DNA from 4 places in the Metabacillus sp. KH_069 genome. Region 1 is predicted to be linked to each of the others. Evidence: riboswitches for the same ligand, from Rfam matches in the RefSeq annotation. Region 1 holds a riboswitch; each other region holds the start of a gene.

The links. Region 1 has a riboswitch for S-adenosylmethionine ahead of mtnK (S-methyl-5-thioribose kinase). Riboswitches for the same ligand answer to the same signal wherever they lie in the genome.
Region 2: it holds a riboswitch for S-adenosylmethionine, as region 1 does, so the genes downstream of both, AC3ISE_RS09345 (YezD family protein) here and mtnK (S-methyl-5-thioribose kinase) in region 1, are expected to answer to the same signal.
Region 3: it holds a riboswitch for S-adenosylmethionine, as region 1 does, so the genes downstream of both, AC3ISE_RS19170 (methionine ABC transporter ATP-binding protein) here and mtnK (S-methyl-5-thioribose kinase) in region 1, are expected to answer to the same signal.
Region 4: it holds a riboswitch for S-adenosylmethionine, as region 1 does, so the genes downstream of both, metK (methionine adenosyltransferase) here and mtnK (S-methyl-5-thioribose kinase) in region 1, are expected to answer to the same signal.

The regions. Positions count from the first base shown of each region.
Region 1 covers NZ_CM174460.1:1,549,295-1,551,495, reverse strand. Annotated here, with positions in the region: gene AC3ISE_RS07645 (pyridoxal phosphate-dependent aminotransferase) at 1-88, opposite strand, end outside; gene AC3ISE_RS07640 (carbon-nitrogen family hydrolase) at 190-978, shown strand; SAM riboswitch class I at 1,087-1,247, shown strand; gene mtnK (S-methyl-5-thioribose kinase) at 1,345-2,201, shown strand, end outside.
Region 2 covers NZ_CM174460.1:1,891,048-1,893,248, forward strand. Annotated here, with positions in the region: gene pyrE (orotate phosphoribosyltransferase) at 1-226, shown strand, start outside; SAM riboswitch class I at 1,044-1,149, shown strand; gene AC3ISE_RS09345 (YezD family protein) at 1,256-1,399, shown strand; gene AC3ISE_RS09350 (phosphoadenylyl-sulfate reductase) at 1,507-2,201, shown strand, end outside.
Region 3 covers NZ_CM174460.1:3,799,358-3,801,558, forward strand. Annotated here, with positions in the region: gene AC3ISE_RS19165 (methionine ABC transporter permease) at 1-359, opposite strand, end outside; gene AC3ISE_RS19170 (methionine ABC transporter ATP-binding protein) at 352-1,377, opposite strand; SAM riboswitch class I at 1,658-1,770, opposite strand; gene AC3ISE_RS19175 (O-acetylhomoserine aminocarboxypropyltransferase/cysteine synthase family protein) at 1,875-2,201, opposite strand, start outside.
Region 4 covers NZ_CM174460.1:3,487,637-3,489,837, forward strand. Annotated here, with positions in the region: gene metK (methionine adenosyltransferase) at 1-932, opposite strand, end outside; SAM riboswitch class I at 1,123-1,256, opposite strand; gene pckA (phosphoenolpyruvate carboxykinase (ATP)) at 1,569-2,201, shown strand, end outside.

The sequences.
Region 1 (2,201 bases):
CGATACTTGCATTCACTCTTGCTACGAGACTTGCAAAAAACTGCTTTGGAAGCTTATTTAATAACTGTGATTGATTGAAGTTTTTCATGTTTTACACCTTCTCAAAAAATTCTTGAAATTCTAGTGAAAAATCATATATTGTTAAAGTCAGCTTGTAAAGAAAAATTTTTAAGGCGGAGATGACGACTGATGAATCCAAAAGTGGCTTGCCTGCAAATAGACCTTGTATTCGGTAACCCAAAAGCAAATATTGAAACGGTAAAAAAAGAAATAGAAAAAATTGCAGCAGCTGAAAAACCGGACGTGATCGTTCTCCCTGAACTGTGGACGACCGGCTATGATCTTACCCGGCTTGAAGAGATTGCAGATCCAGACGGAACTAACACAATCGCTTTTGTAAGCAGTCTGGCTAAAACATATGAAGTCCATATTGTGGCTGGTTCTGTTGCGAAAAAAACGGAATCAGGCGTGACCAACACGATGTACATTTTTAATAGACATGGTGAGCTTATCCATGAATACAGCAAGCTTCATCTTTTTAAACTGATGGATGAGCACCTGTATTTAAACGGCGGAACTGAAAAAGGCCTGTTTCAACTTGACGGTTTGCAGAGTGCGGGCGTCATTTGCTATGACATCCGGTTCCCTGAATGGATCCGTGTTCACACAACACAAGGAGCGGAAATTCTTTATGTAGTGGCGGAATGGCCGCTCCAAAGACTTCATCACTGGAAATCAATGCTGATCAGCCGTGCGATTGAAAATCAGTGTTTTGTTGTAGCCTGCAACCGCTCAGGCAGTGATCCGAAAAATGAGTTCGCCGGCCATTCGATGATCATTGATCCGTGGGGAGAAATTTTAGCTGAGGCCGGGACAGAGCAAACCTCCATTACAGCAGTGCTCCAGATGGAGAAAGTAAAAGAAATCAGGAAACAAATTCCTATTTTCAAAGACAGACTTCCTCATTTTTACTCTTAAAAAAAGTATTGACAGTTTTTCATTTTACCTGTTAACATTCAGAGCAAGTGATAAATTCCAAATTATGCGAATACATTTTCATATCACGAAACGTTAATTTCATACTATCTCTTATCAAGAGTAGGCTGAGGGATTTGGCCCGATGACGCCCAGCAACCGACCGTAAAACCATTGTAAAATGGGGCGCAGTTTTTTATGCGCGGGGAGATTTCTCCCACAAGGCACGGTGCTAATTCCAACAGAAAGAATTTCTTTCTGGCAGATAAGAGGTGCGAAGCCTATGACTTCAAGCCTCTTTCACTGTGGAAGAGGCTTTTCTTATTGCCTGAAAAGCCTCTAACTATTAAATCTGGAGGGTTATAAACCATGTCAAACTATCGATCATCTGCTTATGAACCGTTAACTGAGAGTGCCGCTGTAGCTCTAGCCATCCGACTTGGATTGTTTGAAGAAAAAAGTGTCCTGACGTGCAGGGAAATTGGCGACGGCAACTTGAACCTTGTTTTTCACATAGTGAATCAAAATCAAAAAGGCATCATCATCAAACAGGCGCTTCCTTATGCGAAAGTAATTGGCGAAAGCTGGCCGCTTACTCTTGACCGCGCCAGAATTGAAAGCAGCGCCCTGCTGAAACAGGCAGAAGTGGCAAGTGCCTATGTGCCGAAGATTTATTACACGGATGAAACTCTGGCCATCACGGCAATGGAAGATCTCTCTCATCTGCAGATTGCAAGAGCCGGTTTGATTGCAGGCAAGGACTTCCCGCTTTTAGGAAGACACATCGGCGAGTTTTTAGGAAAAACATTATTCTACAATTCTGATTTCGCACTGAATCCGCAGGTAAAAAAACAGTTTGTCAAACAATTTTCGAACCCCGAGCTTTGCAAAATAACTGAAGATTTCGTCTTTACAGACCCGTTTTTCGACTATGAGTCAAACATCTTTGAAGAAGAGCTGCGACAGGATGCTGAAACCATTTGGAACGATGGTCAGCTAAAACTGGAAGTGGCTAAATTAAAACATAAATTTCTGACAGAAGCTGAAACGCTTGTTCACGGCGATCTTCACACAGGCAGTATTTTTGCAAGTGAAACAGAAACGAAGGTGATTGACCCTGAATTCGCCTACTATGGTCCGATTGGATTCGATCTTGGCCACTTCTTCGCAAACCTTTTAATGAATGCCATTTCAAGGGACGAAGAGAAACAGCAGGTTCTTCTGGA
Region 2 (2,201 bases), 340 kb from region 1:
GCGAGAGGCAGGATGTGAAGTAATTGGAGTGGTCTCCATCTTCACATATGAATTGCAAAAAGGCGCAGAAATGCTTGCAGAAGCAGGCATTCATACTGTATCTCTTACCGATTATTCTTCATTGATTGATGTAGCTTTGAATAAAGGATCCATTGAAAAAGAAGATCTGGAAAAGCTGAAAAAATGGCGTGAAAACCCGGCAAATGAAGCATGGATGACTGTTTAAATAGGCAAAAAGAGGCTGGGACAAAAGGTTTTCAGGCAAAGAATAATCCGAACTATTATGTGAAATTCCAACTTGAATTTCGTTTTAGTTCGGATTTTTTTCTATTGTTGCTGCAGTACTAAATGTTAGAAACCTTAGGAGGATAGCAGCGGAAGGAACTTGACTCCTGCGGGATATAGAGCAAAATGGGAGACCCCACAGGCAACACCGAGAGGCTCTCATGCTCCCCGCGGAAAGCAAGTTCCTCTCGCTGCAAGGAACGGACTATATTTAACATTAGAAACAACAATTTATGCGAAAATAGCCCTTTCTTTTAATAATTTTCGCACTATTCAATGTTCGGCTTTAGTTTCAGGAGATAATCGTTACGTCCCAGTCTCTTTTTTATATCCAAATCAAAATCGAAACTAGAATCGAAACAAGGCTTAGAAGCAGATAACCAGTTCGGAACATTTTTATCTGCCATGCTTTTTTATCAAACCTTTTGCAAAACGAGAAGCTCGCATGGCCGAGCCAGCCAAATATCCAAAAAAGTCCGGATTGTTCACTTTTGATTTTTTGGAAAATAAGATGATCATCAAGAGATACAATGGCATAAGCTAATGAAAATCCGCCTATAACGAAAGCGAATAGGGTCATAATGAATGGAATGAGAATTTGTTTCACCTCTACGATAGTAATTTTTTGACCATAAACTTTATTCACGATTCTCAATTTTAGAACTAAATTTCGCTGAAAAATAAAAAAAATTAATTCCGATCGAAAAACTAGGGTTGACACGGCGGCTAATTGTGATAAAATTTAGAAAAATATAATAAACTTATCCAGAGAGGCGAAGGGATCTGGCCCTGTGAAGCCCGGCAACCTGCGTTTGGCAAGGTGCTAAATCCAGCAAAATGTAAACCCATTTTGAAAGATAAGGTACATTACCTGAACAGTCTTTCAAGTTGGAAGGCTTTTTTACATTCTCAGATTGCGGTGCATTTCTCAGAAAAAAAGAGCGGATAAGAAATGAAATGGGGGACTGCAGTGGGAAAGGAAGAACAGCTTGAACTCGTCTTCGAAAGATTAAGGGAAATGCTGAAAACGATGAATTATGGTTCTGTCACATTGATTGTTCAGGACGGCAAAGTGATTCAGCTTGAGAAGAACGAAAAAGTAAGAATAAAATAATGTGCTGACTAGATAAACTGGAGGCATTTTAACATTGAACGGGTTCCGTCATTCTGTTAAAGTGTCTTTTTTTAACGGGACCTGGCTGATAGAGGGGAAGAATTCACATGCTTACGTATGAAAACTGGCAGGAGCCAGCGGCTGAGTTTGAAGTTGATGACACTTATAAAGGCGCATTAAACGTTTTAAAGTGGAGCTACAGTCATTACGGCAAAGAGATTGTTTATGCCTGCAGCTTTGGAATAGAAGGGATTGTGCTTGTTGATTTAATTTCGAAAGTAGAGCCGGATGCAACTATTGTTTTTCTGGATACGGACGTTCATTTTAAAGAAACATATGAAACAATCGACCGGGTGCGGGAAAAATATCCGAAGCTGAATATCGTGATGAAGAAGCCGGAACTCACATTAGAGGAACAGGCAGCGGAACATGGAGATAAACTTTGGGAAACCAACCCGAATAAATGCTGCCAAATCAGAAAGCTTCAGCCTCTGAACGAGACGTTATCTGAATCTGAAGCATGGATCTCGGGACTGCGCAGAGAGCAGTCAGAAACAAGGAAACATGTTCAATTTATTAACCGGGATGATAAATTTCAGTCGGTGAAAATTTGTCCGCTGATTCACTGGACATGGAAAGATGTATGGCGGTACGTGCACAAAAATGATTTGCCTTATAACCCTCTGCATGACAGGGGCTACCCGAGCATTGGCTGCTCTCACTGCACCGCACCTGCGTTTAATGCCGATGATTTGCGTTCCGGAAGATGGAGCGGACAGGGTAAAACAGAATGCGGATTACA
Region 3 (2,201 bases), 2.2 Mb from region 1:
ACTCCCTTATCAATTTCACGCAGAGCAATTTCAACCATCCGCCCGTAAAACGGTGCGGCGCCAATGATTAAGGCCGGCAGTGCTGCTTTTGCTCCAAGAAACGTATCTAAAATAGCCTTTGTAAAAGGAATCAGCAGAATGATCAGAAGAATAAACGGAATGGATCTGAAAATATTCACGAATGCAGATATAATGATATTTACCGGTTTATTTTCCCAAATACCGCCTTTAGACGTTAAGAATAATAGCAGTCCGAGTATAATACCCAAGATAAAGGTTGCAGCTACAGAGAATCCTGTCATAAATAAGGTTTCACTAGTTGCTTCCCATACATTTTCCCATCTCACGTTCTCAAACATTCGCAATCACCTCCGCTTCTACTTCCTGACTGCGGATATATGCCATTGCCTTATCCAGTTGATCAGGTTCCCCGTCCATATGAATGAACAAGGTTCCATATGATCCGCTTTGAGTTTGAGATATTTTTCCCTGAAGGATATTTACTTCAATCGGATGATTTCGGATAAGATTCGTAATGAGCGGACTTTCTGTTGAATCTCCCACAAATGTTAATTGAATTACCATTCCGTACTTGTATTTCTCAAGAATTAATTCCATTGTTTCCTGCGTATCGTCCGGCTCTGTAATTTGTTTCACAAAGCGCTTCGTAATAGACTGCTGAGGTTTTTTGAATACATCAAGTACCTCACCCTGCTCAACAATCCGCCCGTTTTCCATCACCGCAACCCGGTGGCAGATTTTACGGATAACGTGCATTTCATGTGTAATCAGGACAATTGTTAAACCGAGCCTCTCGTTAATATCTACAAGCAGCTCGAGAATGGAATCTGTTGTTTGCGGGTCCAGTGCTGATGTAGCTTCATCACAAAGCAAAACCTTTGGATTATTCGCAAGAGCTCTGGCAATTCCGACACGCTGCTTTTGTCCTCCGCTCAGCTGTGATGGATAGGCATCTTCCCGTCCTTCAAGTCCTACAAGCTTAATCAGCTCTTCTACACGGTTTACCCGCTGCTCTTTCTTTACTCCGGCGATTTCTAATGGAAACGAAATATTTTCCCGGACTGTTCTTGACCAAAGGAGATTAAAATGCTGAAAGATCATGCTGATTTCGTGTCTTGCTTTTCTCAGCTCATCTCCGCGGATTTTATCAATCTTTCTCCCAGCTACTTGAATGGAACCGTCTGTGGGCTTTTCAAGTCCGTTAAGCAATCTGATCAATGAGCTTTTTCCAGCACCGCTATAACCGATAATTCCGAAAATTTCTCCTTGATTTATGTTCAAGTCAACCGAATCAACCGCGGTAACATTTCCGCTTTTAGATTGAAAGACTTTTTTGACATCCTTTAACGTAATCACGACTTCACCTTCTTCCAAAATTCAACTCACTATCATTTTGCACGAAATGGTATAGGTTCATGATGAGATAAGAAAAGCGCAAGCGCCCGTTTAGCTCCGACAGACAGATAAGGATCCGACAGAAAAGGCGCTTTTTGCCTTTACTGGCGGAGCCGTTCTGGCCGAGGAGTTGGGCGATGGAGCTAGACATCGAAGCGCAAAATTTTATACTTTCTTATCTCTAAACAAAAATGCCTTTCTGCATAAATGAGCAGAAAGGCATATCAATAGAAGAACCTTCCTCTCATCTTTCAAAGCATAAACATCAGCTTTGAGTGAATTGGCACCTTTTCAATAAAATTGACGGTTGCCGGGCTTCGCAGGGCACTTTCCCTCCACCTCTCTGGATAAGAGACTTACAATTTATTAAATTAATTAACGTTTAATTTCAGTGAGTTTGTACTACGAGTGTGATTTTATCATGTGTCAAAAGAAGGTGTCAATCCTAAAGTGTTTTATTAATTTGAAAAGACGGATGATTCAATTAATGATTTCACACCTGTTGCTTGTTCAATCGCTTGTTCCAGATCCTCTAAAAGGTCATCAATATGTTCAATTCCAACTGACAATCGGATTAAATCTTCTGTTACTCCTGATTTTTTCAATCCTTCTGCATCCAGCTGCTGATGTGTCGTGCTGGCAGGATGAATGATCAGGCTTTTGGCATCTCCGACATTGGCTACATGTGACCAAAGATTAACGGAATTAATGACCTTTGCACCTGCTGCACGGCCGCCTTCAATGCCGAACACGACTACTGCTCCTGCTCCTTTAGCCAAATATTT
Region 4 (2,201 bases), 1.9 Mb from region 1:
ACTTCACATTTATCAGCAAGGCCTGCTGCTACAATGTTCTTAGCTACATAGCGTGCTGCATAAGCTGCAGAACGGTCAACTTTTGTTGGATCTTTACCGGAGAATGCGCCGCCGCCGTGACGAGCATAGCCTCCGTAAGTATCAACGATGATTTTACGGCCTGTTAAGCCTGCATCGCCCTGTGGTCCGCCGATAACGAAACGGCCAGTCGGGTTGATGAAGTATTTCGTATCTTCATCAATTAATTCTTTTGGAACAACCGGGTTAATAACATGCTCTTTTACGTTGCGCTGAATTTGCTCTAATGAAATTTCAGGGTGGTGCTGAGTTGAAATAACAATTGTATCAATGCGAACTGGCTTGTCATTTTCATCATACTCAACTGTTACTTGAGTTTTACCATCCGGACGAAGGTACGGGAGAATTTCTTCTTTGCGTACTTCCGTTAAACGGCGTGAAAGTTTGTGAGCAAGCGAGATCGGAAGCGGCATTAATTCTTTCGTTTCGTTATTGGCAAAACCGAACATTAGTCCTTGGTCACCTGCACCAATCGCTTCAATCTGCTCATCTGTCATTTTTCCTTCACGTGCTTCAAGCGCCTGGTCAACACCCATCGCGATGTCTGCTGACTGCTCATCAATTGAAGTAAGGACTGCACATGTTTCTGCATCAAAACCATATTTTGCACGAGTGTAGCCAATTTCTTTAACCGTTTCGCGAACGATTTTTGGAATGTCTACATAAGTAGAAGTTGTAATTTCACCAGCAACCAGAACAAGACCTGTTGTAACAGATGTTTCACAAGCTACACGGGCATTTGCATCTTTTTCTAGGATTGCATCTAAAATCGAGTCAGAAATCTGGTCACAAATTTTATCAGGATGACCTTCAGTTACAGACTCTGAAGTAAACAGACGACGTTGTTTAGTCATTAAAGTTTTCCTCCTCAAAAGGTTAGATGATACGGAACTCATTCCCTTTCATATTTTGACCATTCGGCAAAATATTTCAGTTGGCATGTTTTAGGAGAATCCACGAGTACATTCAGGCAAAATATATTTATTCGAAATAAAAAATCCTTTCCCGCGAGGAAAGGTTATTTACTAAAATCGTAGCCTTTCGCTCTTATCGATCAAGGGCTTTCGCCTTGCATCAGGTTAGCACCTTTGCTCGCAAAAATTCATGAATGAATTTTAAAAATAAAGCAGGTTGCTGGGTTTCATTGGGCCTGTCCCTCCACCAGCTCGGGATAAGAGAATCCGTTCAAGGACATATAATATCGTATATTTCCTCCAGGTGTCAACAAAAAATGACAAGGTTTTCGGATAAGATTTTTCTGTTCCCTTTTGGTATGTTTCCACAAAATGCCGAAATAAAAACACTTCCTATTATATATGTATCATTTTCATCGAAAACGTTCTTTAAGCAGTTCCATTTCATCAATTTGTACGTAGAATAAGTTAAATAGTATAGACTATTTATTTTAATGTGTTATACTAATTAAGAAGAGTCACTTTAAGATATAGTTAAAAATAATAATAGAAATATAGGTAAAGGATGGGTATGGGATGAATTCAATCGAAATTACAAATGAGCTTGATGTATTACTTAAAGGGGAAAATGCATTTCATAACTTATCAGTTCCTGTTCTTGTTGAAAAAGTCTTAGAACGGGGTGAAGGAACATTAACTTCGACGGGAGCTGTCCGTGCAACAACGGGTACTTACACAGGACGTTCACCTAAAGATAAATTTATTGTAAATGAAAATTCAACAAATGACAAAATTGAGTGGGGAGCTGTTAATCAGCCTTTCTCAGAAACGGCATTTGAAAAGTTGTACTTAAAAGTTCTTTCATACTTAAAAGACCGCAATGAGCTCTTTGTTTTCAAAGGCTTTGCCGGCGCTGACGCAAAATACCGCCTGCCGATCCAGGTTGTAAATGAATTCGCATGGCACAACCTGTTTGCTCAGCAATTATTTATCCAGCCAGAGAGCGTGGATGAGCTGATTCAGCATGACAATCCGTTCACAATCGTTTCTGCTCCAAACTTTAAAGCAGATCCTGCTGTGGATGGAACAAATTCTGAAACATTTATCATCATTTCATTTGAGAAAAGAACCATTCTTATCGGCGGTACTGAATATGCTGGAGAGATGAAAAAATCCATTTTCTCTGTCATGAACTACCTGCTTCCTGAA